Regions from separate parts of the Sphingobium sp. TA15 genome, predicted to be linked through region 2. Evidence: riboswitches for the same ligand, from Rfam matches in the RefSeq annotation. Region 2 holds a riboswitch; the other holds the start of a gene.
The links. A riboswitch is a leader RNA that binds a small molecule or an ion and turns the genes downstream of it on or off. The one in region 2 is predicted to bind cobalamin.
Positions count from the first base shown of each region.

Region 1: another riboswitch for cobalamin. It lies ahead of Sj15T_RS10635 (TonB-dependent receptor); the one in region 2 lies ahead of Sj15T_RS19020 (DUF1636 domain-containing protein).

Region 1 covers NZ_AP025355.1:2,134,719-2,149,731, forward strand. The annotation lists gene Sj15T_RS10625 (iron ABC transporter permease) at 1-442, opposite strand, end outside; gene Sj15T_RS10630 (ABC transporter substrate-binding protein) at 538-1,413, shown strand; gene Sj15T_RS10635 (TonB-dependent receptor) at 1,421-3,241, opposite strand; cobalamin riboswitch at 3,413-3,627, opposite strand; gene Sj15T_RS10640 (molybdenum cofactor guanylyltransferase) at 3,707-4,246, shown strand; gene cobA (uroporphyrinogen-III C-methyltransferase) at 4,325-5,107, opposite strand; gene Sj15T_RS10650 (nitrate reductase) at 5,094-7,700, opposite strand; gene nirD (nitrite reductase small subunit NirD) at 7,831-8,166, opposite strand; gene nirB (nitrite reductase large subunit NirB) at 8,172-10,703, opposite strand; gene Sj15T_RS10665 (nitrate/nitrite transporter) at 10,996-12,252, opposite strand; gene Sj15T_RS10670 (CmpA/NrtA family ABC transporter substrate-binding protein) at 12,642-13,844, opposite strand; gene Sj15T_RS10675 (ANTAR domain-containing protein) at 13,850-14,428, opposite strand; gene Sj15T_RS10680 (DHA2 family efflux MFS transporter permease subunit) at 14,636-15,013, opposite strand, start outside.
Region 2 covers NZ_AP025356.1:405,170-420,182, forward strand. The annotation lists gene Sj15T_RS18980 (efflux RND transporter permease subunit) at 1-681, shown strand, start outside; gene Sj15T_RS18985 (efflux transporter outer membrane subunit) at 678-2,054, shown strand; gene cobU (bifunctional adenosylcobinamide kinase/adenosylcobinamide-phosphate guanylyltransferase) at 2,088-2,591, opposite strand; gene cbiB (adenosylcobinamide-phosphate synthase CbiB) at 2,597-3,532, opposite strand; gene Sj15T_RS19000 (aminotransferase class I/II-fold pyridoxal phosphate-dependent enzyme) at 3,525-4,502, opposite strand; gene Sj15T_RS19005 (adenosylcobinamide-GDP ribazoletransferase) at 4,499-5,209, opposite strand; gene Sj15T_RS19010 (histidine phosphatase family protein) at 5,206-5,769, opposite strand; gene cobT (nicotinate-nucleotide--dimethylbenzimidazole phosphoribosyltransferase) at 5,766-6,782, opposite strand; gene Sj15T_RS19020 (DUF1636 domain-containing protein) at 6,779-7,186, opposite strand; cobalamin riboswitch at 7,378-7,569, opposite strand; gene Sj15T_RS19025 (MgtC/SapB family protein) at 7,562-8,194, shown strand; gene Sj15T_RS19030 (acetyl-CoA C-acyltransferase) at 8,345-9,526, shown strand; gene Sj15T_RS19035 (DUF3422 domain-containing protein) at 9,645-10,931, opposite strand; gene Sj15T_RS19040 (SGNH/GDSL hydrolase family protein) at 11,084-12,319, opposite strand; gene Sj15T_RS19045 (TonB-dependent receptor) at 12,389-15,013, opposite strand, start outside.

The DNA.
Region 1 (15,013 bases), on a different replicon from region 2:
GGATCAGGGTGAGCGGGCTTTCGGCAGGGCCGGCCAGCAGGAACAGCGCGCCGATGCCGATCAGGCTGGTGAGGATGGCGAGCGCCGGAAGCGCCAGCGGATGCACCTGCGCCAGCCCGAAATAGAGCGCGCCGACCGCGCCCAGCGCGGCGCAGTTGGATGCCCCCAGGACCGAAGGTTCGGCCAGCGGATTGCGCAGATAGCCCTGAAGCGCCGCGCCCGCCAGCCCGAGCATCGCGCCGACGATCAGGCCAAGCAGCATGCGGGGCAGGCGCAGGTCGAGAAGGATGGCGCTGGCGATGTCATCGCCGCCGCCGCCGAGGACGGCGAAGATGCGCGCCGGGGAGAGCGGAACCGCGCCAAGAGTGAGGGAAGCAAGGGCGGCCAGCAGCGCCAGCGCCGTCAGCGCGGGGATCAGCAAGGGGTGACGGCGGACGCTCATGGCTTGCGCGGCCTTCGTTGCTTGCTACAGCGTGCCGTGCTCCTGCGAAGGCAGGAGCACGGTGGTTTGTTGAGGCACAATCCGGGAGCAGCAGCGTGCGGCGCAGAATAATCTTTACAGCGTTCTGCGCCCTGGCCCTGACCGGCGCGGCGCCCGCCCAACCCCGGCGCATCGTGTCGCTCAACACCTGCGCCGATCAATATGTGCTCGCTTTGGCCGACCCGGCGCAGATCGCGGCGCTCAGCCCCTATGGCCACGACCCGGAACTGTCGGCGGCGGTCGGCAAGGCCCGCGCCTTCCGCACGCTCAAGCGCCCGGCGGAGGAAGTGCTGGCGCTGCGGCCCGACCTGCTGATCGGCTTTCCTTCCGGCGGCAGCGTCGTCGGCGCGCCTCCGGGCCGATGGCGGACTTTGGGGCTGGCGAGCGCCGACAGCTATCCCATGATCCTCCAGCAGATCCGTCAGGTGGCGGCGGCGGTCGGCCATACCGAACGGGGCGAAGCGCTGATCCGGGCCATGAATCGCGACCTCGCCGCCCTGCCCCGTCCGAAGCGTCGGGGCGTAGCGGCCTATTATCAACGGCGCGGCTATATGACCGGCACCGGCACGCTGGTCGACGACCTGATGCGGCGCGTGGGGCTGGTCAATCTGGCGGGCAGGCTGGGCAAGCCGGCGCTGTCGCAACTGTCGCTGGAGGAGATGATCGCCGCCCGCCCGGACTGGCTGATCGTGGAGAGCGGCAGCGAAGAGGTGGTCGATCAGGGGACGGAGATGCTGCGCCATCCCATATTGCGCGCCATCCCGCGCATCCGCGTGCCCCAGGCGTGGACGGTGTGCGGCGGCCCCGCCTATGTCGATGCGGCGCGGAGCATCGCTGCGCAGCTTGACGGCGCTGCGCACAAGGGCATGGCGCAGCTTGACGGAGCCGTGCGCAAGGGCGCGGTGCGGGTGAACGCCGCGCCGCGCCATTAGGTTATTTTCAGAAGCGCACACGCACGCCGCCGAAGGCCGACCGGCCATAGGTGCCATAGCCATGGACCGTGGCATATTTCTCATCGGTCAGATTGTCGATGCGGCCGTAGATCTCCAGATTCTCCCGGATCGGGAAGGATGCCCGCACGTCTGTCACGGCATAGCCGTCCAGCCGGATCGCGTTGGTCGCATCGTTGAAGCTGTCGCCCACCATCGTCACCGTCGCGCCGGTCGACAGGCCGAAGGGCCAGACATAGTCCGCCGAAACGCTGACCGCATCGGCGGCGCGGCGCGGCAGCCGGGCGTCGGTATTGCGGTCGCGCGCATCGACATGGCTGTAGGCGGCGGTGACGGTCAACGCATCGACAGGCTTCAGAGCCAGCATCGCCTCCACCCCCTTGGCGCGGGTGCGGTCCAGATTATTGTACCCGCCGTAAAGGCCGATCGAATAGTCGTAATTGATCTGGTCCTTCGTATCGCGGCGGAAGGCTGTGACGGACAGGATCGCCCGGTCGCCGTCCAGCCTTTGGTCGAAGCCGATGTCGTAGCTTTTCGACCGCTCCGGACGCAGGCCCGCATTGCCGACGTCGGCGCCGTAAAGCTGGTAGAGCGAAGGGGCCTTGAACCCCTCGCCATAGCTCATGCGGATATTGGTCGCGCCGGCGTTGGGCGTGTAGTTGGCATTGGCGCCGAAGGTGGTAGCGCCGCCGAACTGGCTGTGATCGTCATGCCGCGCGCCGGCGGTCAGCGACAGGCCGGCGACCGGCTTCACGATGGCCAGCGCATAGACGCTGTCCATATCGGCCCGGTGGCTTTCGGTCGAGCCGAAGCCGGAGAAGTCGTAATCGGGCCGTTCATGTTCATAGCCGAAGACCAGCTTCGCCTGATCGACCGGCTGATAGACGCCCTCATATTCGAAGCGCAGATTGGTGCCCGAATAGCCATAGGGGCCGAATGCGGATGTATAGTCGCGGTCCATGCGGAACCAGGTCACGGCCGCCCGGTTGGTGAGCCTGCCGTCGAACAGCGCCAGGTTCAGCCCAGCATAGCCGACATATTGATCGGATTTGGAAGTGTCCGCCGTGCTGTCCAACACGCCGTTGTCGGTATCCAGATCGGCATGGATATAATAGCCGCGCAGGTCGAGGCTGAGCGTATCGGTGAAGGCCAGCTTCAGCTTGGCATTGGCGGCGATATTCTCATAGCCGTCCTTTTCCGCGCCGTTGGCGGCGGAGGAAATGCCGTCGGTGTTGAAATAGGCGATGCCGACGCCGCCCGATGCGATGCCGCTGCCGCCCGAAACGTCCGCCTTGGCGTTCAGCGTGTCGCTATAGCCGTAATCGACCGACGCGTTGCCCGCGAAACCGGCGGCAGGCGTGCCGGTCATGACGTTGACGACGCCGCCGACCGCCTGGCTGCCATAGGCGATGGAGTTGGACCCCCGCAAAATTTCGATCCGCCGGATATTGCCGGTCAGCAGATTGCCGAAATCGTACATGTCGCCGATGCCGCTGGTGTCGTTGACCTTGACCCCGTCGATCAGCACCAGCGTCTGCGTCGTTTCCGCGCCGCGCAGCGAAACGCCGGTCACTCCGCCCAGGCTGCCGCTGCGGTTGAAGCGCACGCCCGGCGTGGTGGCCAGCAGGTCGACGACGCTGACGCTCTGGCGGGTGCGGATGGTTTCGGCGTCGATGACGGTGACGGCCTGGCCGACCTCGTCGCGGGGCTGCTCGATGCCCAGCGCGGTGACGATGATCTCGTCATCATCGGCGGCGAGGGCGGGCGCGGCCGCGAGCAAAGCGGCAAGAGAGATGGTGGCTTTCAACATTATATCTGTTTCCCTGAGCGTCGCTGCGACTTCATGGCTCAGGGCATCCGCTCATCGCGGTCGGCGCAGGGGGAAGTCGACGCCAGTGCCCTCCCCCGCACCGATGCGGCCCTGCGCCGCTTCGTCGCTCAGACGGAAAACACCGTGCCATGGCCAACCCCTGGGCCAGGGCAAGAGCGACCATGCGCCGGCAGGTCTCCTGGCTCGCGGGTCAATGCAGCGATGCACGCCTTCCCGGACTTGCGTCCAGTGGCCGGTCCATGGACCGAAGTGCATCGCGCTCACCGCTTACAGTTGCAGGGACAGCCGCGGAATAGGACGGTTTCCCGTCCGCACCGCATTCCCGTTTTCAGCCCTTTGAGGGCACCGGCGCGATCTTCTTTGCGCGCGAGGGTTTGTCCCCGCCCGCGCCGCGCGCCATAAGGGAAAGCGAGGACAATGCCAAGCGGCATGAGGAGGGACGGAATGCGATTGCTGGGCGCGGTTCTGGCCGGGGGACGATCCAGCCGCTTCGGCAGCGACAAGGCCTTGGCGATGCTCGATGGGCGGACATTGCTGGATCATGCGGCGGCGGCGCTGGGCGCGCATGTCGAGACGGTCGTGATTTGCGGGCGGCACGTTCCGGGAATGACCGGGCTGGCGGACCGGCCGGCGGCGGACATGGGACCGTTAGGGGGGCTGAACGCCGCGCTGCATCATGCGGCGGCGCAGGGTTATGACGCGGTGCTGACGACGGGGTGCGACGTTCCGGTCTATCCGGACGGGTTGGCGCAGGCCTTGATCGGGGATGGCGCGGCGATCCTGAAGGGGCAGCAACTGGCCGGATTCTGGCCCGCTTCATTGGCGGGAGAGCTGGATGCGCATCTGGCCGAGGAGAATAGCCGGTCGATCCATGGCTGGCTGGAGCGGGTCGGGGCGCGGATCGTGGAGCGGCCGGAGTTCGTGCTGCCCAATATCAACCGGCCGGAGGATCTGGAGCGGTTCACTTTTCCCCGATTGGGCTGAGCCTGTCCAAGGGTTCGGCTTCTCTTGAGGAGAAGAAGAGGGCTTCGACAGGCTCAGCCCGAACGGAGGAGATGTACGTCAGACCGTGATAGAGGCGCTTGCGGCCATGTCGGCGGGGAGATTTGTCCCCGCCACCGCTTCTCCGATCAGCAGCAGGGTCGGGTCTTCGTCGCTGATCGTCGCCACCAGAAAGGCCAGCGCCGACAGCTTGCCCCGGATCAACCGCTCATTGGGGAGCGAGACATTGACCGCCACCATCACCGGCGTCTCCGGATCGCGCCCGGCGGCGATCAGGGAGCGGCTGATTTCTCCGGCAGCGGCGCGGCCCATATAGATGCCCAGCGTGCCGCCCGGCCGGGCCAGCGCTTCCCAGTCGAGCTTCAGCGGCTCGCCCGCCTTCAGATGCGCCGTCACCAGCGTCAGCCCCCGCGCCACGCCGCGCAGGGTGAGCGAGGCATGGCCGCTCGCCGCCGCCGCGCTGGCCGTGGTGATGCCGGGGCAGATGCGCACGGCAACGCCCGCCTCCGCCAGATGCTCCATCTCCTCCGCCGAGCGGCCGAAGACCGAGGGGTCGCCGCCCTTCAGGCGGACGACGCGCTTGCCCGCCTTCGCCGCCGCCAGCAGCAGGTCGTTGATGCTTTCCTGCGCCTTGCTGTGGCGGCCGGAGCGTTTGCCGACGCTGACCCGCTCGACGCCCTGCGGGATCAGGCCCAGCACCCCCGGCCCCACCAGCGCGTCGTGGAAGACGATCTCCGCCGCCGCGATCAGCTTTTCGGCCTTGCGGGTCAGCAGGTCCGGATCGCCGGGGCCTGCGCCCACCAGCCAGACCTCGCCCGGGGCGATAAGCTCATTCGGCTGCATGAAGCGTCTCCTGCGATGTCCGGGTGAGGATGTTGGCGAGCGCGGGGCGGCACGATCCGCAATTGGTCCCCGCCCCCAGCGCCTTGCCGATGGCGGCGACGTCGACCAGATCCTGCTCGCGGATGGCGGCGACGATCTGGTTCAACCCGATGTCGAAGCAGACGCAGACGGTCGCACCCTTTTCCGGCTGGCTGCCCGGCCCCCGCGCCGCGAGGACGGAGCCGCCGACCCCCTCTGCCTGCAACTGGCCGATCAGCCAGTCGCGCGACGGCAGCAGGCCGGTGCGCGTCACGAACAGCACGCCGTTCAGCCTGCCCTCGCCGATGGTCGCGACGCGCCGGGTGCCGCGGGAGGCGTCCATGGCCTCCACCCGGTCGCCCTTCGGAAGGAAGGCGTCGAGGCGGGCCGGATCGCCATTGCCGGCGATCTCGTATAGCGCGCCGCCCGGAACGGTGATCCGGGTGGACCAGAGGCAGGGCAGCTTCGCCGGCTCATCGCCGCGCAGGATGAGGAAACCGCTCCACTCGGTCGCGACCTTCTCGACGCTGGCCGGGGTGGATTTGAAGCCGGGCTGGCCTGAATGCGGATCGACCAGCGGACGGGGGAGCAGGCCGGTGCGGCCGCCGCTCGACATCCGGTCGGTCCAGTGGATCGGCGTGAAGATCTCGCCGGGGCGCTGGCCTTCGCTCAGGCTGACGCGGAAGATGCTGTTGCCCTGCGCCGTCTGGACGCGGGCGAGATCGCGGTCGACGATGCCCAGCGCCTCGGCGTCCTTGGGATGGATTTCGACCTGCGGCTCCTCGCGATGGCGCGCGAGTTTCGGAGACAGGCCGGTGCGGCTCATCGTGTGCCACTGGTCGCGGTAACGCCCGGTGTTGAGCGTCATCGGCCAGTCCCGCAGCGGCTCCTGAACCTCCATCTGCCTGGTCAGGACCAGTCGCGCCTTGCCATCCGGCGTCGGGAAGCGACCGTCGGCGAAGGGCGTGCCGCCCCAGCGGAACGGCTCCATGGCGTCATAGGCGTCATTGCCGATGGTCGCATGGGAGCGCAGGTTGAGCAGCCGCTCCCCGTCATTCCGATAGGCGGTCAGGCGCGCATGTTCGCGCCAGATGTCCGCAGGCCGGTCATAGGCGAAGGCGCTGCGCCATCCCATGCGGCGGGCGACTTCCTTGACGATCCACCAGTCCGGCTTCGCCTCTTCCGGCAGCGGCAGGAAGGGTCGCTGGCGGCTGATCGTGCGGTCCGAATTGGTGACGGTGCCGTCCTTTTCCCCCCATCCGGCGGCGGGCAGGCGGACATGGGCATGCGTGCTGCTGTCGGTGTCGGCCATGATGTCCGACACGACGAGGAAGGGGATCGCCTCCAGCGCTTCGCGCACGCGGCCCGCATCGGGCATGGAGACGGCGGGGTTGGTCGCCATGATCCAGAGCGCCTTGATCCGGCCTTCGTTGATGGCGCGGAACAGGTCGACGGCTTTCAGGCCCGGCTTGGTGGCCATGGCGGGGGCGGCCCAGAAGCGGCCCACCCGCTCCACATTTTCCGGCGCGAAATCCATATGGGCGGCAAGGCTGGAGGCAAGGCCGCCGACTTCGCGGCCGCCCATGGCGTTGGGCTGGCCGGTGATCGAGAAGGGCGCGGCGCCCGGCTTGCCGATGCGGCCGGTGGCGAGGTGGACGTTGATGATCGCGTTCACCTGGTCGGTGCCGCGGATCGACTGGTTGATGCCCTGGCTGAACAGCGTGACGGTGCGCGGCGTGGCGGCGAACAGCTTGTAGAATTGCTCCAGCAGCGCGGGCGCGATGTCGCAGGTCTTCGCCGTCGTCCAGAGGTCGTGCCCGTCGCGGACATGATCCCAGAAATCTTCGGGCGCGCTGACATGATCGGCGAGGAAGGCGGGGTCGGTGGCGCCCTCCGCCGCTACCCAAGCGAGCAGGCCGTTCATCAGGGCGACGTCGGTGCCGGGCTTCACCGGCAGATGCAGGTCCGCGCCTTCGCAGCTTTCGGTGCGGCGCGGATCGATGACGACGAGCTTCGTCCCGCGCGCGGCGCGGGCCGCCTGGATGCGCTGGTAGACGATGGGGTGGCACCATGCGGTGTTGGAGCCGACCAGCACGATCAGGTCCGCTTCGTCCAGATCGTCATAGCTGGCGGGCACCACATCCTCGCCAAAGGCGCGATTGTGCCCGGCGACCGCGCTCGACATGCAGAGGCGGCTGTTGGTGTCGATGTTCGCCGAGCCGATAAAGCCCTTCATCAGCTTGTTGGCGACATAATAATCCTCGGTCATCAATTGACCGGAGACGTAGAAGGCCACGCTGTCGGGACCGTGGCGGTCGATGGTTTCGCGGAATTTCCGCGCCACCAGGTCCAGCGCCTTGTCCCAGCTTGCGCGCCTGTTGCCGATCATCGGGTGCAGCAGGCGCCCCGTCAGGCCCACCGTTTCGCCCAGATGCGTGCCCTTGGAGCAGAGGCGGCCGGCATTGGCGGGATGCGCCTCATCGCCCTTGATGTCGGCCGAGCGCGGCCCGGTCGGCGTGGCCGAAATGCCGCAGCCGACGCCGCAATAGGCGCAGGTGGTGCGGACACTTGTCATAGCCCCTCCCTTTCAAGGGAGGGGTTGGGGTGGGTGGGAGCCTGCAGCACTACCGTCGCGGGCGCCGCGGGCGCGGCGCACCCACCCCCGGCTCCTCCCTTGAAAGGGAGGGGAGAAAGGAGACTGACCTTCATGCAGCCGCCTTGAGCGAGGCCGGGCGGGCGATCAGGATGCGGCCGCCCTCCTGCTTGACCGCGACGGTCGGGGTGCAGCCCTCGTCATTGCCCTGCGCCTCGCCCGTCTTGAGCGCGATGTTCCAGTTGTGCAGCGGGCAGGCGACGCTGTGGCCGTGGACGATGCCCTGGCTCAGCGGGCCTTTCTTGTGCGGGCATTCGTTGACCAGCGCGAAGACATGGTCGTCGCCGGTGCGGAAGACGGCGATTTCCTTCTGTCCGGCAATCCGCACCGTGCGGGCGCCGCGCTGGGGAATGTCGGCCAGCGTTCCGATGTCGATCCAGTCGGTCATGTGGTTCACTCCGCGGCGATGGCGCCAAAGGGCATTGGGGGTTCGAGGTGCTGGTGCAGTTCGCTGTCCGCACCGGCCGCGCGCTGCGCCCAAGGGTCTTCCTGGGAGAAGCTCTGCGAATAGAGGAAGCGGCTGCGCAGCGCCTCGCGGCCCGCTTCGTCCTCGACGATCCGCCGCTTCACATAATCGACGCCGACGCGCTCGATCCAGGGCGCGGTGCGCTCCAGATAGCGGGCTTCCTCGCGGTAGAGCTGGATGAAGGCGGCGCAATAATCCAGCGCCTCCTGCTCGGTCGAGACCTTGCACAGCAGGTCGGTGGCGCGGACATGGATGCCGCCATTGCCGCCGACATGCAGTTCATAGCCCGAATCCACGCAGACCACGCCGAAGTCCTTGATCGTTGCTTCCGCGCAGTTGCGGGGGCAGCCCGACGCCGCGATCTTGAACTTGTGGGGCATCCACGATCCCCAGGTCATCCGCTCTATCTTGACGCCGAGGCCGGTCGAATCCTGCGTGCCGAAGCGGCACCATTCGGACCCGACGCAGGTCTTCACCGTGCGCAGCGACTTGCCATAGGCATGGCCCGAAACCATGCCCGCGGCGTTGAGGTCCGCCCAGACGGCGGGCAGGTCTTCCTTCCTGATGCCGAAGATGTCGAGGCGCTGGCCGCCCGTCACCTTCACCATCGGGGCGTCATATTTCTCGACCACATCGGCGATGGCGCGCAGTTCGCGCGGGTTGGTGAGGCCGCCCCACATGCGCGGCACCACCGAATAGGTGCCGTCCTTCTGGATGTTGGCGTGCATGCGCTCATTGACGAAGCGGCTCTGCTGGTCGTCCTGATATTCGCCGGGCAGCGCGCAGAGCAGATAATAGTTGAGCGCGGGGCGGCAGGAGGAGCAGCCGTCCGGCGTCGACCAGTGCAGCAACTGCATCACCTCCGGGATGGAGCGCATATTCTGCGCCACGATCTCCCGGCGGACATCGTCATGGGTGAAGCTGGTGCATTTGCATAGGGTCTTGGGGCCGGACTGAACCTCCTCGCCCAGCACGACGCTCAGCAGGTTTTCGACAAGGCCGGTGCAGCTTCCGCAGCTTGCCGACGCCTTGCAGGTGGCGCGCACCGCGTCCAGGCTGCATGCGCCCTTTTCGATGCAGGCGACGACCTGGCCCTTGGCTACGCCGTTGCAGCCGCAAATCTCGGCATCGTCCGAGAGCGCCGCAACGGCCGCCTTAGGGTCCAGCGCGCCCCCTCCGGAGGCGAAGGCCTGGCCGAAGATCAGCAGGTCGCGGATTTCGCTGACATCCTCCTCGCGCTTCAGCAGGTCGAAATACCAGCCGCCGTCCGCCGTGTCGCCATAGAGCACGGCGCCCACGATCCGGTCGTCCCTGACGACGACGCGCTTGTAGACGCCGCGAGACGCGTCGCGCAGGACGATGTCCTCGCACCCCTCGCCGCCGGAAAAGTCCCCGGCGGAGAAGACGTCCAGACCCGCGACCTTGAGCTTGGTGGAGGTGACCGACCCCCTGTAGCCGCTATGCCGGTCGGTCAGCCCGTCCGCCAGGCTGCGGCACATGTCCCACAGCGGCGCGACCAGGCCATAGACATTGCCGTCATGCTCGACGCATTCGCCGACCGCCAGCACGTCCGGGTCGCTGGTCACCATATGATCGTCGACCTTGATGCCGCGATTGACCTCCAGCCCGGCTTCGCGGGCGAGAGCGGTCGAGGGGCGGATGCCCACCGCCATGACGACAAGGCTGGCCGGGATTTCGCGGCCGTCCTTCAGGCGGACGCCCTCGACCTTGCCGTCGCCATAGATGGCTTCGGTGTTGGCGCCGGTCAGGATGGTCTGGCCGCGCCCTTCCAGCGCCGACTTCAACAGCCAGCCCGCCGCCTCGTCGAGCTGCCGCTCCATCAGCGTGTCCATGAGGTGGATGACCGTGACCTTCATGCCGCGCAGGGTGAGGCCATGCGCGGCCTCCAGCCCCAGCAGGCCGCCGCCGATCACGACTGCGTGGCCGCCCCCCAAAGCCTTGCCGGCTTCGGCGGCGGCCAGCATGGTGTCGACATCCTTCATGTCGCGGAAGCTGATCACGCCGGGCAGATCCTTCCCCGGAACCGGGATGATGAAGGGGTCCGAACCCGTCGCGATCAGCAGCTTGTCATAGCCGACGGTGCGACCCGATTGGCTCGTGACGGTCCTGGCGGCGCGGTCGATGGCCGTCACGGGGTCGCCCGCGATCAGTTCGATACCATTGTCTTTGTACCAGTCGCGGCCGTTGATGATGATGTCGTCGAAGCTCTTTTCCCCGGCCAGCACCGGGGAGAGCATGATGCGGTTATAGTTCACATAGGGTTCCGCGCCGAAGATGGTGACGCGATAGCGGTCCTTGTCCCGCGCCAGCAGTTCCTCGACGGCGCGGCAGCCGGCCATGCCGTTGCCCACGACCACCAGATGTTCCCGAACATCTTGGGACGGCGCGAAGCGTTGTTCTTCGCTGGCCGTTTCCGGTCCGTTGTTCTGAAAATCCATCCCTCGACTCCAGAAAAGAAAAAGGCCGCCATCCGGACCCTCGGTCTTTGAAACCGGAGGGTCTGGATGGCGGCCTTGCCATCATAAGCGCCTTGATCGTCCGTCCCTGGACCATCGCGGCTATGGAAGAAGGACAACCCTGTCCTTTGCATTGCAGCATAGGCTTTTGGCGATTCGCGTCAAGCGATTCCTCGCAGAACGATGTATTTTCGTTTCGCCGTCCATGCGCCCTATCGCAGGCGCGAAAAGGGCGGCGGCCTGCGCGGGCCGCCGCCTCCCTCTCCTTGACCGATCAGATGCGCGCCGCGCTGGTCCAGGTGGCGCGCCAGCGGGCGCGGACCAGCGAGATGCCGAGAAACGCGACCAGCGCCAGGCCCGCGAAGATCAGGAAGCCGGGCGCGAAGCTGCCGGTGAACTGCTTGGCGATGCCCAGCGACGAGGCGAGATAGAAGCCGCCAATGCCGCCCGCCATGCCGACCAGGCCGGTCATGACGCCGATTTCCGCCTGGAACCGCTGGGGCACGAGTTGGAAGACCGCGCCGTTGCCGACGCCCAGCGCCAGCATCGCCGCGACGAACAGGCCAAGGGCGGAAAACAGCGTCGGTGCATAGGCGACGCCCGCCAGGGCCAGGGCGGCGGCGACATAGACCATCATCAGCGCCTTGACGCCGCCGATCCGGTCCGCCAGCGCCCCGCCCATCGGGCGCACCAGCGACCCGGCGAAGACGCAGCCCGCCGTGCAATAGCCCGCGACCACCGGCGTCAGGCCGAACTGGTCGGTGAAATAGATGGGCAGCGAGGCGGCAAGCCCCACGAAGCCGCCGAAGGTCACCGAATAAAAGCCCATCAGCCACCAGGCGTCGGCGCTTTTCAGCGGGTGGAAATAATCGACCAGCTTCTTGGGCGCGGGCGCGTCCGGCGCGTTCTTCGCCATGATCATGTACAGGATGAAGACGATGGTCAGCGGAATGCAGGCCAGGCCAAGCACCGCGTTCCAGCCGAACAGCTTGGCCAGCATCGGCGCGAACAGCGACGCCAGCACCGTGCCCGAATTGCCCATGCCGGCGAGGCCCATGGCCTTGCCCTGATGTTCGGCGGGATACCAGCGGCTGGCGAGCGGCAGCGCGATGGCGAAGCTGGCCCCCGCAAAGCCCAGTATGACGCCCAGCGCCAGCGTGCCCGCGAAGCTGTCGACGCCCATGGACCAGGCGGTGAAGAGGCCAAGGATGACGATCGCCTGGCTGATCGCGCCCGCCTGCTTGCAGCCGATCCGGTCAACCAGCAGGCCGTTGACGACGCGCAGCACGGCGCCCGCCAGCGTGGGAACGGCAACCATCAGGCCCTTTTCCGCCGGAGTCAGGCCCAGCGTCTTGGAGATGGAGGGCGCCAGCGGCCCCAGCAGCACCCACACCATGAAAGCCAGGTCGAAATAAAGGAAGGCGGCGACAAGAGTGGGCGTGTGCCCGGCCTTCCAGAAGCTGGTCTGGCCGGTTTCCCCCTCAGCCTCCGGAGCCTGGCCCTCCGGGCGCTCCCAATAAGCAGTTGCCATGATGTCGTCCCTCAATCTTTATGAAATGGGCATGAAAAAAGCCGCTTCCGGACCTCGCTCCTTGCGAAATCCGGCCAGCGGCTTTGCTGTAGAATCGAAGGGAGAACGCGATCCCGACCTTGGGAAGGCCTCATCCCGGAAAACGCGCCTCGTCGCGCGACTCCGATATTATCTCGCGATTCGACCTATGTTGCAAGGCACAAAATTTCGGGAAGCAGAGGGGAGTTACGCCGCAGGTCGGAAAATGGCCAATAGCAGTCATCAGTTTTCCGTCACCCCGGGCTTGACCCGGGGTCCCGCTTTCCTTCTAAGTGCCGCGCCTCGTCCAAGGCAGCGGGACCCCGGGTCAAGCCCGGGGTGACGAATAGGGGAGCGTCCGCTTTCCACCCTTAAAAGCTCGCCAGGAAATCCTCTATCCGTTCCGGATCGAACATGCGGCCGTCGAAGAAACTGTCCGGTCCCAGCGTCAGTTCGCCCCGCTTCGATCCGACGGCCAGCGGGGACGCCACCGCCCCTTCCACCTTCATGCTGGCCCCCGGCATCGCCACGTCGCTGTCGGCCAGCGCCCGGCGGAAGATGTCGGGGCGGAAGACCGAGGCGGCCTTGGCGGCGTTTTCCGCGCTATGGTCCACCATCTTCCAGCGGACGAGCTGCGAATAGATCCACAGCGCCTGGCTGCGCCACGGAAAGGGCGTCGCCTCCCGCGAAAAGAGCATGAAATCGGGCATGGAGAGCGGCGCCATGTCCACCCGCGGGACGATCCTGCCCGACAGGGCGCGCAGGATCAGGTCGGCGGGCTGGTCGACATAATGCGGTTGCGACAGGAGATGCGCCAGCGCCTCATGATGGTCCGGATCGTCGCACCAGGCGCCCGCCCTTACCAACGCCCGCAGCAGCCGGTCGACGCTGTCGGGATTCTCCTCCAGCCAGGGGGTGCGGAAGGCCAGCACCTTTTCAACCCCGCGCCGCCAGATGCGCTCGCCAATGGCGACCCCCTCCGCCAGGCCCGCGTCCACCGCCGCGCTGCCCCAGGGTTCGCCCGCGATGAAGCCGTCGATCTCCCCGGCGCGGATCGCCTCCACCGTCAGCGAGGGCGGCAGCACGCGCAGGATGACGTCGCGATCCGGGTCCACCCCCGCGCTCGCCAGCCAGTAGCGCAGCATGACGGCATGGCTGGAATAGCGATGGACGACGCCGATCACCGGCTTGCGTTTCCACAGGCCAATGGCCGCCGCGAAGTCATGCGCGGTCCCCAGCGGATCGTCCAGCCGCGCCGCCACGTCCGGGTCCAGCGCCTGGGCGAATTCGCTGGCCATCACCAGCATGTTGCCGTTGACGTTGAGCTTGTAGGGGGCAGACAAGGAAGCGGCCTGCTGGCTCAATCCCAGCGTCACCGCGACGGCCAGCGGCGCCAGCATATGCGCCGCCTGCACCTGGCCGAACACCAGCCGGTCGCGCAGCGTCGCCCAACTGGTCGTGCGGACGAGGTCGAGATGCAGCCCCTCCTCCTCCGCGAAGCCCCTTTCCCGCGCCACCGCCAGCACGGCGGCGTCGGTCAGCGGCAGGAAGGCGATGCGCAGGTCGGTCGTCATCACCATCACATCCCTCCCAACAGGTCGCTGGCCGTGATGAGGGCCTGGGCGACGTCCACGATCTTCTTTCCCTGATTCATCGCGCTCGACCGCAGCAGCGCATAGGCCTCCGGCTCGCCAAGGCCGCGCTGGCTCATCAGGATGGATTTGGCGCGGTCGATGATCTTGCGGTCGGACAGCGCCGTGCGCGCCTCGTCCAACTCGCTCTGGAGCCGGGCGAAGGCGTTGAAGCGGCGCACCGCCAGTTCCAGCACCGGCTTCACCCGTTCCTTGCGCAGCCCGTCCACGACATAGGCGGAGACGCCCGCGTCGATGGCCGCGCCGATCATGCTTTCGTCCGACTGGTCCACGAACATGGCGATGGGCCGGGCCAGGGCGCGGCTGACCGTCAGCATCTCCTCCAGCGTGTCGCGGCTGGGGCTGCCCAGGTCCATCAGCACCACGTCGGGCGCCATGCGCTCCAGCCGCGCGACGAAGCCGCCGCGCGGGGGGACGATGTGAATATCGTCATAGCCCGCTTCGCGCAGCCCTTCCTCCAGGACCGTCGCGCGCAGGCCGCTGTCGTCGATGATGACGATTCGCATGAGACCCCAAGCCTTTTTTGCCACTCAGTGACCGCGATGTCGCGCCGCGTCAATCGGGCGCGGCAGAGGGGAGACGCCGACGGCGGCGCGCCGCCCTGTTCCCGCTCCCCTCCGGCGGAGGATGCCGCGATGGACAAGTCGCTGATCGCAAAGCCCAATCAAGCCGCTTCCGGGGACAGGGGGCCGTCCCTGCCCTCCGCCCTCCGTTCAGTGCGCCGAGGACGTATCGACCTTCGCCATGGGGCGCGGCGCCAGCCACACCAGGGCGGCCGCCGCGAACATGACCAGAGCGGCGATGAAGAAGACGTGGTTCATCGACACCACCATCGCCTGCGCGTCGACCAGGTTCGCCACCATCTGCCGCGCCTGTTCCTGCGTGAAGCCGCGGCTCGTCAGGTCGGCCAGGGTCGCGTCCGGATGGAGCGTGCCGACCATCTCGTTGCGCGACACGCGCTGCCCGTCGCCCCAGCCGGTCAGCACGATGGAGGTGGAAATGGCGATGGCGAGCGTGCGCAGGAAATTCTGCATGCCAGCGGCAGAGGCGGTTTCCTCCGGCCGGACAGATCCCAGGGTCAGCGTCGTCAG
Region 2 (15,013 bases):
GCCTATGAAATCCAGGGGCAGGCCGCGCCGGGCTCCAGCTCGGGCGAGGCGATGGACGAGATGGTCAGGCTGCAAAAACAGCTTCCCCCCGGCACCGGCTATGCCTGGAGCGGCCTTTCCTATCAGGAGCAGCTATCCGGCGGGCAGGCGCCGCTGCTCTACGGCCTGTCGGTGCTGGTCGTGTTCCTCTGCCTCGCCGCACTCTACGAAAGCTGGTCGATCCCCCTCGCCGTGCTGCTGGTGATTCCGCTCGGCCTGATCGGCGCGGTGCTGGCGGTGACGCTGCGGGGCCTGGAAAACAACATTTATTTCCAGGTCGGCCTGCTCACCACCATGGGCCTCGCCGCCAAAAACGCGATCCTGATCGTCGAATTCGCGGAGCTGGCCTACCTCCAGGGCAAGGACGCCATGTCCGCCGCGCTGGAGGCCGCCCGCCTGCGCTTCCGCCCGATCCTGATGACCTCGCTGGCCTTCATCGCGGGCGTCATCCCGCTCGCCATCGCGAGCGGCGCGGGCGCGCAGAGCCGCGTCGCCATCGGCACGGCGGTGGTCGGCGGCATGCTGACCGCGACCGTGCTCGCCATCTTCTACGTCCCCCTCTTCTTCCTGACGATCGTGCGCATCTTCAACCGCAAGAACCCGCCCTCCCCCACCGCCCCCGCTGCGGAGGTTCCGGCATGAGGCGCGCCCTGTGCGCCCTCGCTTCGGCGGCTGCCCTGTCGGGTTGCAACATGGCGCCGACCTATGTCCGGCCCGCCCCCCCGGTGCCCGCCAGCCTCCCCAGCGGCCCGGCCTATGCGCCTGCGACGGCGACGGAAAAACCCGGCCTGCCCTGGACCGCGCTGATCGGCGATGCCGGCCTGAAGACAGTGATCGGGCGAGCGCTCGACAATAATCGCGACCTGCGCGCCGCCCTCGCCAATGTGGAGGCCGCCCGCGCCCTTTACCGGGTGCAGCGCGCCGAACGGCTGCCCGCCGTCACGGGCGAGGCGGCAGCCGGCTTTACCCGGCGGAACGACGCCCGCCAGAACAGCTACAGCGCCGACATCGGCTTCAGCGCGTTCGAGATCGACCTGTTCGGCCGGGTGAAGAACCTGACCCGGTCGGCGCTGGAATCCTATCTGGCGACCGAGGAAGGGGCGCGGGCCACCCGCATCGCCCTGATCGCGGAAACGGCCACGGCCTATGCGACCTTGGCCGCCGATCAGGATTATCTGGACCTTTCCCGCCGGACATTGGCCAATGCCGAACGCACGCTCGCCCTCACCCGGTCGCTGAACGGCGCGGGATTGATCGGCAAGCTGGACGTCCACCAGGCCGAAACCACGGTGGAACAGGCGCGCAGCGACATTGCCGCGAACCTCACCCAGGTGGCGCAGGACCGGAATGCGCTGGACCTGCTGGTCGGCGCGCCGGTCGAAGATGCGCTGCTGCCCCGGTCGTTGCAGGAACTCACCCCCGACGTTGCGAAGGTGCCGGCGGGCCTTTCCTCCGACGTGCTGCTCCAGCGGCCGGACGTGCTGCAGGCGGAACATCAACTGAAGGCCGCCAATGCCGACATCGGCGCGGCGCGGGCCGCGATGTTCCCGAGGATCAGCCTGACCGCGGCCATCGGCGTAGCCAGTTCGGCCCTGTCGTCGCTTTTCACGGGCGACGGCTTCGCCTGGTCGGCGGCGCCCTCCGCCAGCATGCCGATCTTCGGGGGCGCGGCCAGAGGCAATCTGTCCTACAGCAAGGCGCAGCGCGACCTCAGCCTCGCCCGATATGAAAAGGCGATCCAGACCGCCTTTCAGGAGGTGTCCGACGCGCTGGCGCGTGAAGGCACGATAGACGAGCAGCAGGCTGCGCAGCAGCGGCTGGTCCTCGCCAGCCAGCGGAGCTACAAGCTGGCCGAGGAACGCTATCGCGCCGGCATAGACACTTTCCTCAACAGCCTGACCAGCCAGAGAAGCCTTTACAACGCGCAGCAGAGCGCGATCGCGACGAACCTGGCGATGATCAGGAACCGCATCCTGCTCTACCGGGTCATCGGGGCGGATTTCCGGGAAGGGTGATCGCCATGGCCGGCAAACCCGCGCTGCCTGTCCTTAACCCTTCAACCGCAGCGGCAGTCCGGCGGCCATCAACATGACATCCTCGCACAGGGCCGCCATCTGCTGGTTCAGCCACCCCGCCTCGTCCCGGAACCGCCGGGCCAGGGCGTTGTCCGGCACGATGCCTAGGCCCACTTCATTGCTCACCAGCACGACAGGAACGGGACAGGCCCTCAACGCCTCCGCCAGAACGGCCCTGGCCCCGGCCAGGTCCGCATCGGCAAGCATCAGATTCGTCAGCCACAGCGTCAGGCAATCCACCAGGATCGCCTCCGCCCGACAGGCCGCTTCGGACAGGGCGGCGGGCAGGTCCATGGGCGCGTCGATGGTCAGCCAGCGACTTCCACGCTCGATCCGGTGGCGCGCTATCCGCTCCTCCATCTCCGCGTCGAACGCCTGCGCGGTCGCGATATAGGCCAGGCTCCCGTTCCCGACAGCCTCGCAGCGTTCCTGCGCATAGCGGCTCTTGCCGGACCGGCATCCGCCCAGCACCAGCATTCTCTTCATCCGACGCCCTCCCAGATTGCGGCGAGGCCCCACAGCAGCAGGCAGGCGAGCACATAGATGCGCAGCGCCGCCTTCATCGCGCGGACGTCCGCTTCCCCGCCCGTCCCGATCCATGGCTTGTCGTGCAGCACGCCGTCATAGCGGATCGGCCCCGCCAGCCGGATGCCGAGCGCGCCGGCCATCGCGGCCTCCGGCCATCCCGCATTGGGCGAGGCATGCTTCCGGCGATCCCGCCGCAGCACGGCCCATCCGCCACCCCCGGCGACGCACAGGATCAGGCCGGAGAGCCGCGCCGGCACCCAGTTCAAGAGATCGTCGAAGCGCGCCGCCGCCCAACCGAAATCGGTGTAGGGCGCCTCCTTGTGCCCGATCATGCTGTCGGCGGTGTTGACCGCCTTATAGGCCCATATGCCCGGCGGGCCGAGCAGCAGCAGCCAGAACAGCGGTGCGACGACGCCGTCGCAGAAGCTTTCGGCCAGACTTTCTATGCCGGCCCGCGCAACGCCCGCTTCATCCAGCGCGGCCGTGTCGCGGCCGACGATTCGGGCCACCGCCTGCCGCGCCGCATCCATTTCCCCCTTCGCCAATGCGCGAACCACCGGCGCGACATGGACATAGAGGCTGTTCTGCGCCAGCGCCGGCCAGGCGGCGAGCGCCAGCCATGGCCAGGCCGTGCCCCCGCCCCAGCGGCGGATCGCCCATTCCAGCGCCAGACCAGCGCCCCCGCCCACGCCCAGCAACAGCAACAGCAGGGCGAGTCCCGTCCATCGACGCACCCGGCCGCTCCACGCCTCCCGGTTCCATCGCCGTTCCGCCGCGCCGATGATCCGGGCGAAACCGCCGACCGGATGGCCGATCTGGGCGTGCAGCCAACCCGGCCAGCCAAGCGCCGCATCCAGCATCAGCGCCGCCAGGGCCGCCGGCTCACCCATCGGCCAATGCCCGGTCGAGGCGGGCAAGAGCCGCCGCATCGGCAGGCAGGCCGATCCGCAGCCAGCGCCGGTCCTCCTCGAAGGGGCGCGTCAGGATCGAACGCCGGGCCAGCCTGTCGAACAGGGTCCAGCCATCCTCCGCCTCCACCAGGCGGAACAGCGGGCATTCGCCCCGCGCCGCCAACCCATGGCGCGCCAGCACGCCATCCAGTTGCGCCGCGCGCTCCCCCAGCGCCGTCACTGTCGCGTCGATCCAACTCCGATCGCGATAGGCAGCGCCGCCGAACGCGATGGCTGCCGCGGAAACCGGCCATTCCCCCAGCATCCGCCGCGCCCGCGCGACGACCTCTCGCGGCCCAAGCAGAAAGCCCAACCTGACGCCGGCCAGCCCGAAGAATTTGCCGAAGGACCGCAACAGGATCAGCCGCCGCCCGTCACCCACTTCGCACGCCAGGCTGCATGAAGGCACAGCGTCGGCATAGGCTTCGTCGACGATCAGCCATCCTCCGCCCTCTTCCAGCCCGGCCAGCCATTGCAGCAGGCGCGCAGGCGGCAGGATGCGGCCGTCGGGATTATTTGGGTTGGCCAGCAGCAGGGCCACCGCTTCGCGAGGCGGTTCTTCCCCATCGGGCAACGGGGCCCCTTGCGCGAAAATCTCCGCATGGGTGCGATAGCTGGGGACGAGCCAGCGAGCGGGCATGTCCAGCATCCGCCCCACCAGCCGCAATCCCGCCTCGCTGCCCGGCAGGGTGCAAAGATGGTCGGGATCTACCCCGAAACAGGCGGCGGCCGCCGCCTCCATCGCCGCCAGATCGCGCGGATCGGGCAAATGCCGCCAGTCGACGGCCAGATGATCGGCCCCCGGCCATGGGAAGGGGCTGATTCCGGTCGAAAGGTCGATCCACTCCTTCCCGCCATAGACGGCGCGGGCTTCCGCCAGGCGGCCGCCATGCCAGGCGAAACCACTCATCGCGCCGCCACCATCGCCAGCAGCAGGGCGCTCTCCAGCAATTCGATGCCGGCGCCATGCCCATCCCCGGAGATGCCGCCGATCCGGGACCGCAGCCAAAGGCCCCAAAGCGGGATCAACGGAACCGCCGCGAGAAGGGCGGGCGCCCGATAACTCGCCGCCAGAGCCAGCATCGACCAGAGGATAAACGCCTCCGCCCGCCATCCGGCCCGAAAACGGCTCGCCAGTCCCTCGTGGAGCGGGGGCAGCCAGCGCGTCCAGAATAAAGGCCCGATGCGCGCCACCATCGCCACGGCCGCCAGCATCCATGGCGAAAAACTCTCCAGCCACAGCCGCAACAGCACCAGCTTGGCCAGCAATTGCAGACCGATGGCGACCACGCCGAAGCTGCCGACATGCGGATCGGCGAGGACGGCGGACAGGCGCGTCCGGTCGCCATGCGCCGCCCCCGCCGCATCCGCTATGTCGCCCAATCCGTCGAGATGCAGCGCCCCGGTCACGGCCACCCAGGCAACCAGGCCGAAAAGAGCGCCCGCCCAGGGGTCGATCCGCATGCCCAGCCCGACCCCGCCCGCGACCGCCAGGCCGACGGCGATGCCCGTTGCGGGCAGCCAGCGGACGGCGGCGGCGAAATCCCGCTCATCGACATGCTGCGCGGGCAAAGGCAGGCGCGTCATCAATTGCAGGGCCAGCACCAGCCTCTTCATGCGATCAGGCCCGTAATCTGCCCCGACGGTCCTTCGGGCCAGATCCGCAGGCTCAGCACCGCGCCATAAGGCAGGTCCACCGCCCAGCCCCGCCGCGCGTCGAAGCCGCACAGCACAGACAGCGCCGCCCGGATCGCCCCGGCATGGCAGACCACCAGAACCGGCTCGCCCAGCGCGGCCAGCCCGTCCCCGATCCGATTGCATAGGTCGGTCCAGCTTTCACCCCCAGGCGGGGGAAATCCGTCCGGATCGTCCCAGAAGCGGGCAAGATCCTCCGCCGGAAGGCGCGTAGGGTCGGCTCCCTCCCAATCCCCGAAATGCAGTTCCCGCCAGCGCGGATCGACGCCCAACTCCACGTCCCGCTCCGCCGCGATCGCCGCGCCCGGCGTCCGCGCCCTGGCGAGGTCGGACGTCACCACTCGCGCGAAATCCAGATGCCGCGCCCGATCGACGCAGAGGGCGATCCCCTCCGCCTCCGGCGGAGCGTCCAGATGGCCGAGCAACCGTCCGGCAAGCTGTGGCGCGCCATGGCGCATCAGGTGGAGCGGAAAGGCGTTCACAGCGCGCCGGCCACGGCCGCTTCGGCAAAGCTCGCCATGCCCCCATGCGCGGCCAGGGCGGATCGCACGATCTGCGCGGCGACCGCGGCGCCGCTCCCCTCGCCCAGCCGCATGTCAAGCCGCAGCAACGGCTCCAGCGCCAGAGCGGCCAGCAGGCGCTCATGCCCTGCCTCCGCCGACATATGGGCGGCCATGCAATGGTCGACGATCGCCGGATTATCCTTCGCCAGCGGCGCGACCGCCGCGCAGCCTATGAACCCGTCCAGCATGACCGGCACGCGCAGCATCCGCGCCGCCAGCACCGCGCCCGCCAGCGCCGCGATCTCTCGCCCGCCCAGCCTCCGCAAGGTTTCGAAGGCGTCGGCGCAATGCGCCCCGTGCAGGGCGAGCGCCAGCGATACCGCATCGGCCTTGCGCGCCAGCCCCTCGCCATCCACGCCTGTCCCGCGCCCCACCCAATGGGCCGCCGCACCCCCAAAGGCCTGCGCGCAGAGCGCCGCCGCCGGCGTGCTGTTGGCAATGCCCATCTCGCCCGGCAACAGCAGGTCGAGGCCCTCTTCCGCCGCCGCCGCTCCGGCATTGATCGCGCTCAGGCAATCCGCCTCGCTCATGGCCGCCTCCGCGCAGATGTCGCCGGTCGGCCGTTCCAGATCGAGCGCGACGACGGCCAGTTCCGCGCCGCAGGCCTGGGCCAGCGCGTTGATCGCCGCGCCGCCATGACGGAAATTGGCCACCATCTGCGCCGTGACCCCTGCCGGGAAGGCGCTGACGCCCCGCGCCGCAACGCCATGATTCCCCGCGAAGATAGCGGCGCGGATGCGCTCCGCCCGGGGCCGTTCCCGCCGCTGCCAGCCCGCCATGAACAGGGCGATCTCCTCCAGCCGCCCCAGCGAACCGGCGGGCTTCGTCAGCACCCGCTGCCGCTCCGCCGCCGCTGCGGCAGCGCCTGCGTCGGGGGCGGGAAGCTCCGCCAGAGCGGCGGCAAAGGCGGCCCGGTCGACGAAGCGGATCATGAACAGACGAAGCCGTCGGGCGGCGTGCGGACGATGAAATGCCCCTTCACCCCCTGCGGCCAGTCGGCATAGCGCACCACGCCCTCCTCGCTTTCGGCGTGGCGCGCCGCATAGTCCAGTATCGCCCGCGCGGCTTCCTCATCGGGGGTGAAGTCGCCCAGCACATAGCCGACCTTTCCGGTCCCGCGCACATGCACCGCGCAATGGCGATCGCAGGCGAAGAGGCAGGGCATGTCCTGCACCGCGACCGCCGCATAGGCGGGATCGCCGTCGCGAACCCTGTGAAGCGCCTCGACCAGCAGGGCGCCGCCTCGCCGCCCTGCCGCATCCTCCCGCTGCTCCGCCGAAAGACGGCAGGTCGAACAGACGACCACCGACGCCCCAGGCCCGACAGCCCGCAGCATCAGCAATGGCCCCGCAAATCAGTCATTCCACATCCTCCAGCCCGGCGGCATGTGCCCCATCGGGAACCGGGCAAGGGAGGACGGGCCGGCACCAGGCAGGCGACAGGACTCCCCCCGCGCGGTCGCACCGGCAAGGCGATGGCTGTCGCTCGGCGAGGAGACCCCCGTTCGCCCGGCACACCCTGTCCGGTCGAAGAACGACGGCGTCAGGCAGGTCTCCTGGCTCGCGGGTCGATGCTGTCCGGCCGCCTTCTCGAAACCCTGTCGGTTCAATGGCGCGATGGCCGGAAGGCTCGCCGCTTACAGTTGCAGGGGCAGCGCGGGCATTTCACCCGACTTCCCTTTTCATCCCCTTGCAGGGAACCTGTCGCGCCAGTGCTGATAAAGCCGGCTTCGATCAATCGCAAGGCCGGAAATGGCAGGGTGGCGACGCGGTCGGGCCTCGGCTTCCGCTTCCGTCCGTCCTGGAGGGAACGGCAGCCGCCCTTCGCGGGTTTCATGGCCATGTTGGCCAACGATTTCGGTACCACGCTCGTCCGCCTTGTCCTTGCGACGCTGCTCGGCCTTGCCCTGGGCTTCGAGCGGGAACGCAACGGCCATGATGCGGGCCTGCGCACCCATGGCCTGGTGTCGCTGAGTTCGGCCATGCTGACGCTGTCGGCGCTAGAATTGGTGGAAGTGCACCCGGACGGGGATCCGATCCGCGTGGTTCAGGGACTTGCCCAGGCGATCGGCTTCATTGCGGGCGGCCTTATCTTCGTGCGCGGCGGGGATGTGCGCAACATGACCACGGCCGCCAGCCTGTGGATGGCCGCGGCCGTCGGCATCACGGCGGGGGCGGGCCAATATGTGCTCGTGCTCGTCGGATCGCTGATCGCGCTGATGCTGCTTTCCTTGCTCCTCCTGGTCGAAAAGCGCATCGCCCGGCGAAGCCGCAAGGCGGACAGGCTGGAGGGCGACGCCATGCCCAACCGGCGCGGTTCCGTGGTCCGGGATCGCGAGGGTTGAACGGCAAATCCGCGCCGCCTTCCCTGGCTATGCGCCCGGCGGTATAGGAAAAGAGCGAACCGATGCGAATGGAAAATCAGGGTTGCGATTCGCCTGCGACGCGGCGCTTCGCCCCGTCCGGAACCTGCCCAGGCGCCTGAGGAAAGAAAAATGAACAAGGACATCATCATCGCCGGCTATGCCCGGACGCCCATGGGCGGTTTTCAGGGCGCACTGGCCAGCGTCTCCGCCCCGGAACTGGGCGCCGTCGCGGTCAAGGCGGCGGTCGAACGCTCCGGCGCCGCGCCGGAAGCCATAGACCGCATCTATATGGGCTGCGTCCTGCCCGCCGCGCTTGGCCAGGCGCCAGCGCGGCAGGCGGCGCTGGGCGCGGGCCTGCCTCAATCCGTCGAAGCGACCACGGTCAACAAGATGTGCGGTTCGGGCATGCAGGCCGCGATCATGGCGGCCGAAGCGCTGAGCGCCGGGACGGTGGACATTGTCGTCGCCGGCGGCATGGAGAGCATGACCAACGCGCCCTATGCGCTGCCCAAGCATCGCTCCGGCGCGCGCATCGGCCATGATCGGATCATCGACACGATGATGATGGACGGGCTGGAGGACGCCTATGACCGCGGCAAGCCCATGGGCGCCTTTGCCGAGGACACGGCCCGCGACTATCAGTTCACCCGCGCGGAAATGGACGCCTATGCGATCGAAAGCCTCGCCCGCGCCAATGCGGCGATCGACAGCGGCGCCTTCGCTGGAGAGGTGGTGCCGGTCATCGTCAGGACGCGCGGCGGCGAGGTCCAGGTCGACAAGGACGAACAGCCCGGCAATGCAAGGCCGGAGAAGATTCCGTCGCTCAAGCCCGCCTTCGCCAGCGACGGCGCGATCACCGCGGCATCCTCCGCCTCCATCTCCGACGGTGCGGCCGCGCTGGTGCTGACCCGCGCCGACGTGGCGGAGAAGCTGGGCCTGGCGAGGGAAGCGCGCATCGTCGCCGCCGCAGCCCATGCCCATGCTCCCGCGCTGTTCACCACGGCCCCGGTCTTCGCGATCCGCAAGGTGCTGGAGAAGGCGGGCTGGTCCTCCGGCGATGTCGACCTCTACGAAGTGAACGAGGCGTTCGCCGCCGTCGCCATGATCGCGATGCGCGACCTCGACATTCCGCGCGACAGGATCAACGTCAATGGCGGCGCCACGGCGCTGGGCCACCCCATCGGCGCCAGCGGCGCGCGCATCATCGCCACGCTGGTGGCGGCGTTGAAGGCGCGGGGCCTCAAGAAAGGCGTCGCGGCGCTCTGCATCGGCGGCGGCGAAGCGACCGCCGTCGCCCTCGAAATCCTGTAAGCGGGACGAAGGGAACTTCCGGGGCCGGCGCGATCCGGCAGGCGCCGGTCCTTGATCCATGTCCATCAAGTCATGAATTTGGCGTGGCGCAACTTATCGGGAAGGTTCGGCACGCGGCCTAATGCCCGCTGCCGGATGGCCGCTTGACCTTCCTGATCTGCCCGATCCCCAGGAAGACCGTGACGATGGTCACCGGGAACAGCGCGACATCGATCCAGGCGGGCAAATGCCATCCCTGAAGCTCCAGCGCTTCCTTCAGATGGTGCCAAAGGCCAAGGGCATAATAGCTGATGGCCACCACCGACAGCCCCTCCACCGTATGTTGCAGCCGCAATTGCAGCGCGGTCCGGCGGTCCATGGAAGCCAGCAGGTCGCGGTTCCGGCGGGCAAGGGCGGTGTCGACCCGCGTGCGCAGCAAGGCGCTGGTCCAGGCGGTCCGCTGCGCCAGATCCTCCAGCCGGCGGGTGAAGGCATCGCAGGTGCGCATGGCCGGCAGCAGTCGCCGCTCGGTGAAGTCGTCGAGCGAGCGGTAGCCCCGCACCGGCGCGACGGCGAGGCGGCGAATGCGGTCGCGGCAGATTTCCGCATAGGCCTGCGTCGCGCTCATGCGGTAGCGGGTGCGCGCCACGATCCCGGCCAGCTCCGCGCTCAATGCGGAAAGTTGCTCCAGCACCTGATCGGCATCCGCATCCTTCTGCGCGACGCGGCTTGTGATCGCCGTCAGCCGCTGTTCCAGCGCGGTGAGCAAGGGCGTCGCCTGTTGCGCTTCAGGCAGGCCCAGCAAGGCGATCTTGCGATAATTGCCCAGTTCCTGAAGCCGCTGAACCAGTTGCGAACTTTCGCCGCCCTGCAATCCCTTGTCATGGATGAGCAGCCGGCCGAAGCCGTCGGCGTGCAGGCGAAAGTCGCTCCAGATGCGGGCTTGGCCGTCCGCCACGTCGGAAATGATGAGGTCGTCGGTGGCGAAATGCGCCGCGATCGCAGCGGGCGGCGGCTCGTTCATGACCATCGCGATCTGGGTGGAACGGATCACCCTGCCCGGCATGTCCGCCATCCATGCGGGCACATCGCCAAATGGCGAGAGGTCGAACAGCGTCGCGCCCTCGACCGCCGCCAGGAAGCTGTAGGTCATGAATTCGGTATGACGCTCCCAGGAGAAATGGAGGTCGCCGATCCGCGCCGCGAGGAAGCGGTCGCCGGGCTTGAGGGCGGGAAAACGGTCGGACAGGAGGGCGATGCCCTTCTCGGCCTGCTGCTCGTCGACCAGCAGCACGAATTGCAGGGCAAGGGCAGGCGCATCGAACCGGGGCAGGCCGCGAATATGCATTTCCCGCGACAGGGAAGCCCGCAGCGGATGGTCCCGCCGGCTGAGCGCCGCAAAGGGATCGCTGGTCATGTCGTCCATGGGCCGGTTCTTCCTTGGCAGGCTTGCGCTATTAAGTCCGACAATATCGTCCTTGTCGATTCATAATGCGGCGGGATCGCCATTGGCAATCCGCCCTGCCCTAAAGGATGACAGGCAAATGGGCGGAGATCGGTCAGGCCGCCCGGCTCCTGCTATTTGAACAGGTCGAGCGGGATCGCCTCGGCCATGGCGCGATAGCCTTCGGGCGAAGGATGCAATGCATCCCCGACATCATAGCGCGGAAGCAGGCGGTCGGGATGGGCGGGATCGCGCATCGCCCGGTCGAAATCGATCACCCCGTCGAAATTCCCCGGCTCGCGAATCCAGCGGTTGACGGCTTGGCGGTCGGCTTCGTTGCGGGCGTCGGGATGATAATAGTCGTTGCCCACGAAGGGCAATATGGTTCCGCCGATCACCTTGATGCCCCTGGCGCGCGCCCGCATGACGATCTGGCGATAGGCGCCGATGATGCGCGATACCAGCCGCGCATGTTCGGCATCGCTCACCTGCGTTTCACGCGTCAGCGTGCCGATGTCATTGATGCCCTCCAGCAGGATCAGAAAGCGCGCGCCCGGTTGCGCCAGCACGTCGCGGTCGAGCCGGGCCAGCGCATTGGGGCCAAGGCCGTCGTTCAGCAGGCGGTTGCCGCCTATGCCCTGGTTGACGATGGCCAGATGCCGCGTCGCCGGATCGGCCTGGAGCCGCCGGGCGAGATTGTCGGTCCAGCGGTCGTTGCCGTTCGTGGTCGACCCCCGTCCATCGGTAATGGAATCGCCCAGCGCGACGATCAGTTGCGCCGCCGCGCAGCGCTCCACCTCCAGCCCGGCGAGCGAGAACCAATGCTCCACCGTCTGCGCGCCCGCCATGGCGGGGTCGGTCAGATGATCGCCCTTGAGCAGCCAGGAGGTCGCCCGCGATCCGGGGTGAGAGGTCTGACCCGAAGGCTCCTCATCAAAGGCGATGCTGATCGCCAGATCGTCAAAGGCGCGGACCGGCAGCGCCACCGGATCGGACAGATATTCGGCGCCGGCCGGGATCGTCACATCGCCCCGCCCGTCGAAGCGTAGCGGAATGAGGGTCTTCGCATCGATGGCCGGCGATCCGGCACGCAGCGCCCGCGCAATGCTGGCGCCCCTTATGTGCAGGGGGGCGGTGCCGGCGAGATTGGACAGGCGTACGCGCAGCCGGTCCCCCGCGATGGAGGGCCGGACGATCTGCCGCAGGCTGCTGTCCGCCAGCATGCCCGGCGCCAGCGCATTGTCCCCGGTCGGCGCCATCTGGGCGGAGGCCCAGGCCGCCGTCCAATGTACCGGGCATGACGCTGCCCAGGCCGGGGTCGCGACGCAGGCCGCCAGCGGGAGGAGAAAGGCGGCAAGGGTCAACCGCATGGGCTTGTCCTCATCGAATGAAGAAAGGGGGCCGGTCTTGCGACCGGCCCCAGGCTCCTTGGGGGAGGATCAGAAATTCGCGCGAATGCCCGCCAATATGGTCCGCCCCGGATAGTAGATCGAATAGGGCGCATTATCATATTCGAAGGTGGTGCGGATCGGCTCGTTGGCGATGTTCAGCACATCCAGCGTCAGGCGCATCGCCTTGTTGAGGAAGGGCAGTTGATACCCCGCCGACAGGTCGAGCTGACCACGGGCATCATTGCGCAGGGCGGCGCCGGTAATGCCGTTCTGCGGCGCGTTCACCGCGATCGACTTGTCGTTCCAGACATAGTTCAGGCTTACGGACAGGCCGTTATTTTCATAGAAGCCCTGAAGATTGTACGACCATTTGGAAACGCCGGTCGCCACCAGCCTGGTCGCCTGACCCGGCATCAGCTTCGACGACTGCTTGAGGTAAGTGCCGTTGGCGGAGAAGCCCAGGCCCTTCACCAGGAAATCGAGCGGCTGCACCCAGGTCGCCTCGACGCCCTTGATCTTGAGGTCGCTGAGGTTGATCGGCCGGTTCACCGAAACGATCAGGTCGTTGATCGCAACGCCGGTCGATGCCGCGCGGTTGGTCAGCGCCTGCTGCTGGGTTGCGATCAGGCTGTCATAGGGGATGTTGAGCGACCCGAAGGCGACGTCCTGGGACTGGGTGACGGTGAAGCCCTGGACATTCTTCTGGAACAGCGACAGCCCGACATAGCCGATGCCGCCGGTGTAGATTTCGCCGCCCAGATCGTAATTGTCGGAAGTATAGGGCTTCAGCGTCGGATTGCCGGCGGTCGCCACCAGCGCCGATGGATCGGTGAAGGTCACGCCCGGCAGGATCTGGCTGGCGTCCGGCCGCGTCATGGTCCGCGAGGCGGAGGCGCGCAGCTTCACATTGTCGGCGATGTCGTAGGTCAGGTTGATGGACGGCAGGAAATTGTCATATTTCGACCGCGAAGTGATGTCGACGATCGCCGTGCCCACCTGGCTGGGACCGACCACCAACTGGTCGGTGGCGGCGTAGCGCATGCCGGCATTGATGTGCAGGTCGCGATCCGCGATGGTGGTGACGCCGTTCAGTTCAAAATAGGCGCCCCACACCTTTTCGTCCATGTCGCCGGTCGCGCCGCCGGTCACCGCGCCGCGCGTTTCCGGTGCGCTGTCGCGATAGCTGTAATAGTCGGTCGCATCCTTGATCGCGCCGAAATCGGGCACGATGAAGGCGTTATAGCCGATATTGCGGTTCGCCAGATGGCCGAAATTGCCCACCGTCATCGGCATCAGATATTGCGGAATGGCGCTGGTCGGGATCGATCCGGTGGCGCCGGTGCAACCCGTGCCGCAGACCGAAAGCTGATAGGCCTGGCTGTTGTCATAGGCGCGGATCGAACGGGTCGCCCGGTCATAGGCGGCCCCTACCTTCACGTTGAACGCGGCGTCGCCCAGCATGACGTCCAGATGCGCGCCCTTTGTTTCCGTCTTGCGACGGACCAATGCGATGTTCTGGCGATACCATTGCCAGCCCAGATTGGGATCGTTCAGGTCGACATTGGTGGTGATCGACGGATAGTAGCCCTGCATGTTGTCATAATAGACGTCGACGCCGGAATTGGGCGGCGTCTGGAACGCGAAGGTCGGCTGCTCGCGGAAGAAGCGGCTCTTGGAATAATTGGCGCTGAGATCGACCTTCAACGTGTCGGTCGGCTGCCAGCTCAGGCTGGGATTGATGTTCCAGAATTTGGTGGTCTGCTTGAATTGGCTCGCCTCCAGGAAGAAGGAGGAGTTGGCGAAGGTGCCCGACGTCACGACGCCGTTGTCGTCGACGGTCAGGTCGATCGGAATCATGCCGCCGGTCGCCTGCGCTCCCGTGCCGGGGCCGGAGTTGCGGACCTGCCAGTTCATGTTGATGCGTGAATAGTCGCGCTTCGACCTGGCCCAGATGCCGTCCAGGGCAAAATGCATCGTATCGCTGGGCCGCCATTCGAGCGAGGCCAGGGCGGAGATGCGCGAACGGTCGCCATCGGTCAGCGTATTGCGGCCCAGGCGCGGCAGCAGCGCGGTGCTCAGCTGGTCGCGGGTCAGGCCGGATGTCGCGACGACATCGACCGGCTGACCGGGGATGAGGCCATGCCCGGCATTGGCGGGCACGGTCGATGCCCAGAAGAAGTTGTTGCCGCCAGCATCGGGCACGCCATTGACCGGACCCAGATTGCCGTCGGTCCAGCCGACCGTGTCGAAGCCGTCGATGCGCGTCTTCGTCTTGACGCCAGCGACGCCCACCAGGATGCCGAACGTGTCGGTCGTATGGCTGGCGACGATCGCGCCGCGCGGGCTCAGCTTTTCATTGCTGTCGGTATATTGGCCCTGCGCGACCACGGTGACGTGGGTGCCCGGCTTGTCGAAGGGGCGGGCGTTGCGCAGGTTGACGGTGCCTGCGATGCCGCCTTCCAGAGTCGAGGGCGACGGCGTCTTGGCAAGGTCGAGGCGGGTGAAGAGTTCGGACGGGAAGAAGTCGAGGTCGACTTCGCGATTGGCGCTGCCGCCGTTCGTGCCACCGTCCGACGCGACCTGAAGCTGCGATCCGTTCAGCAGCACGCGGGTGAAGCTGGGGCCAAGGCCGCGAATCGCGACCTGCGTGCCTTCGCCGCTGATGTCGCGGTT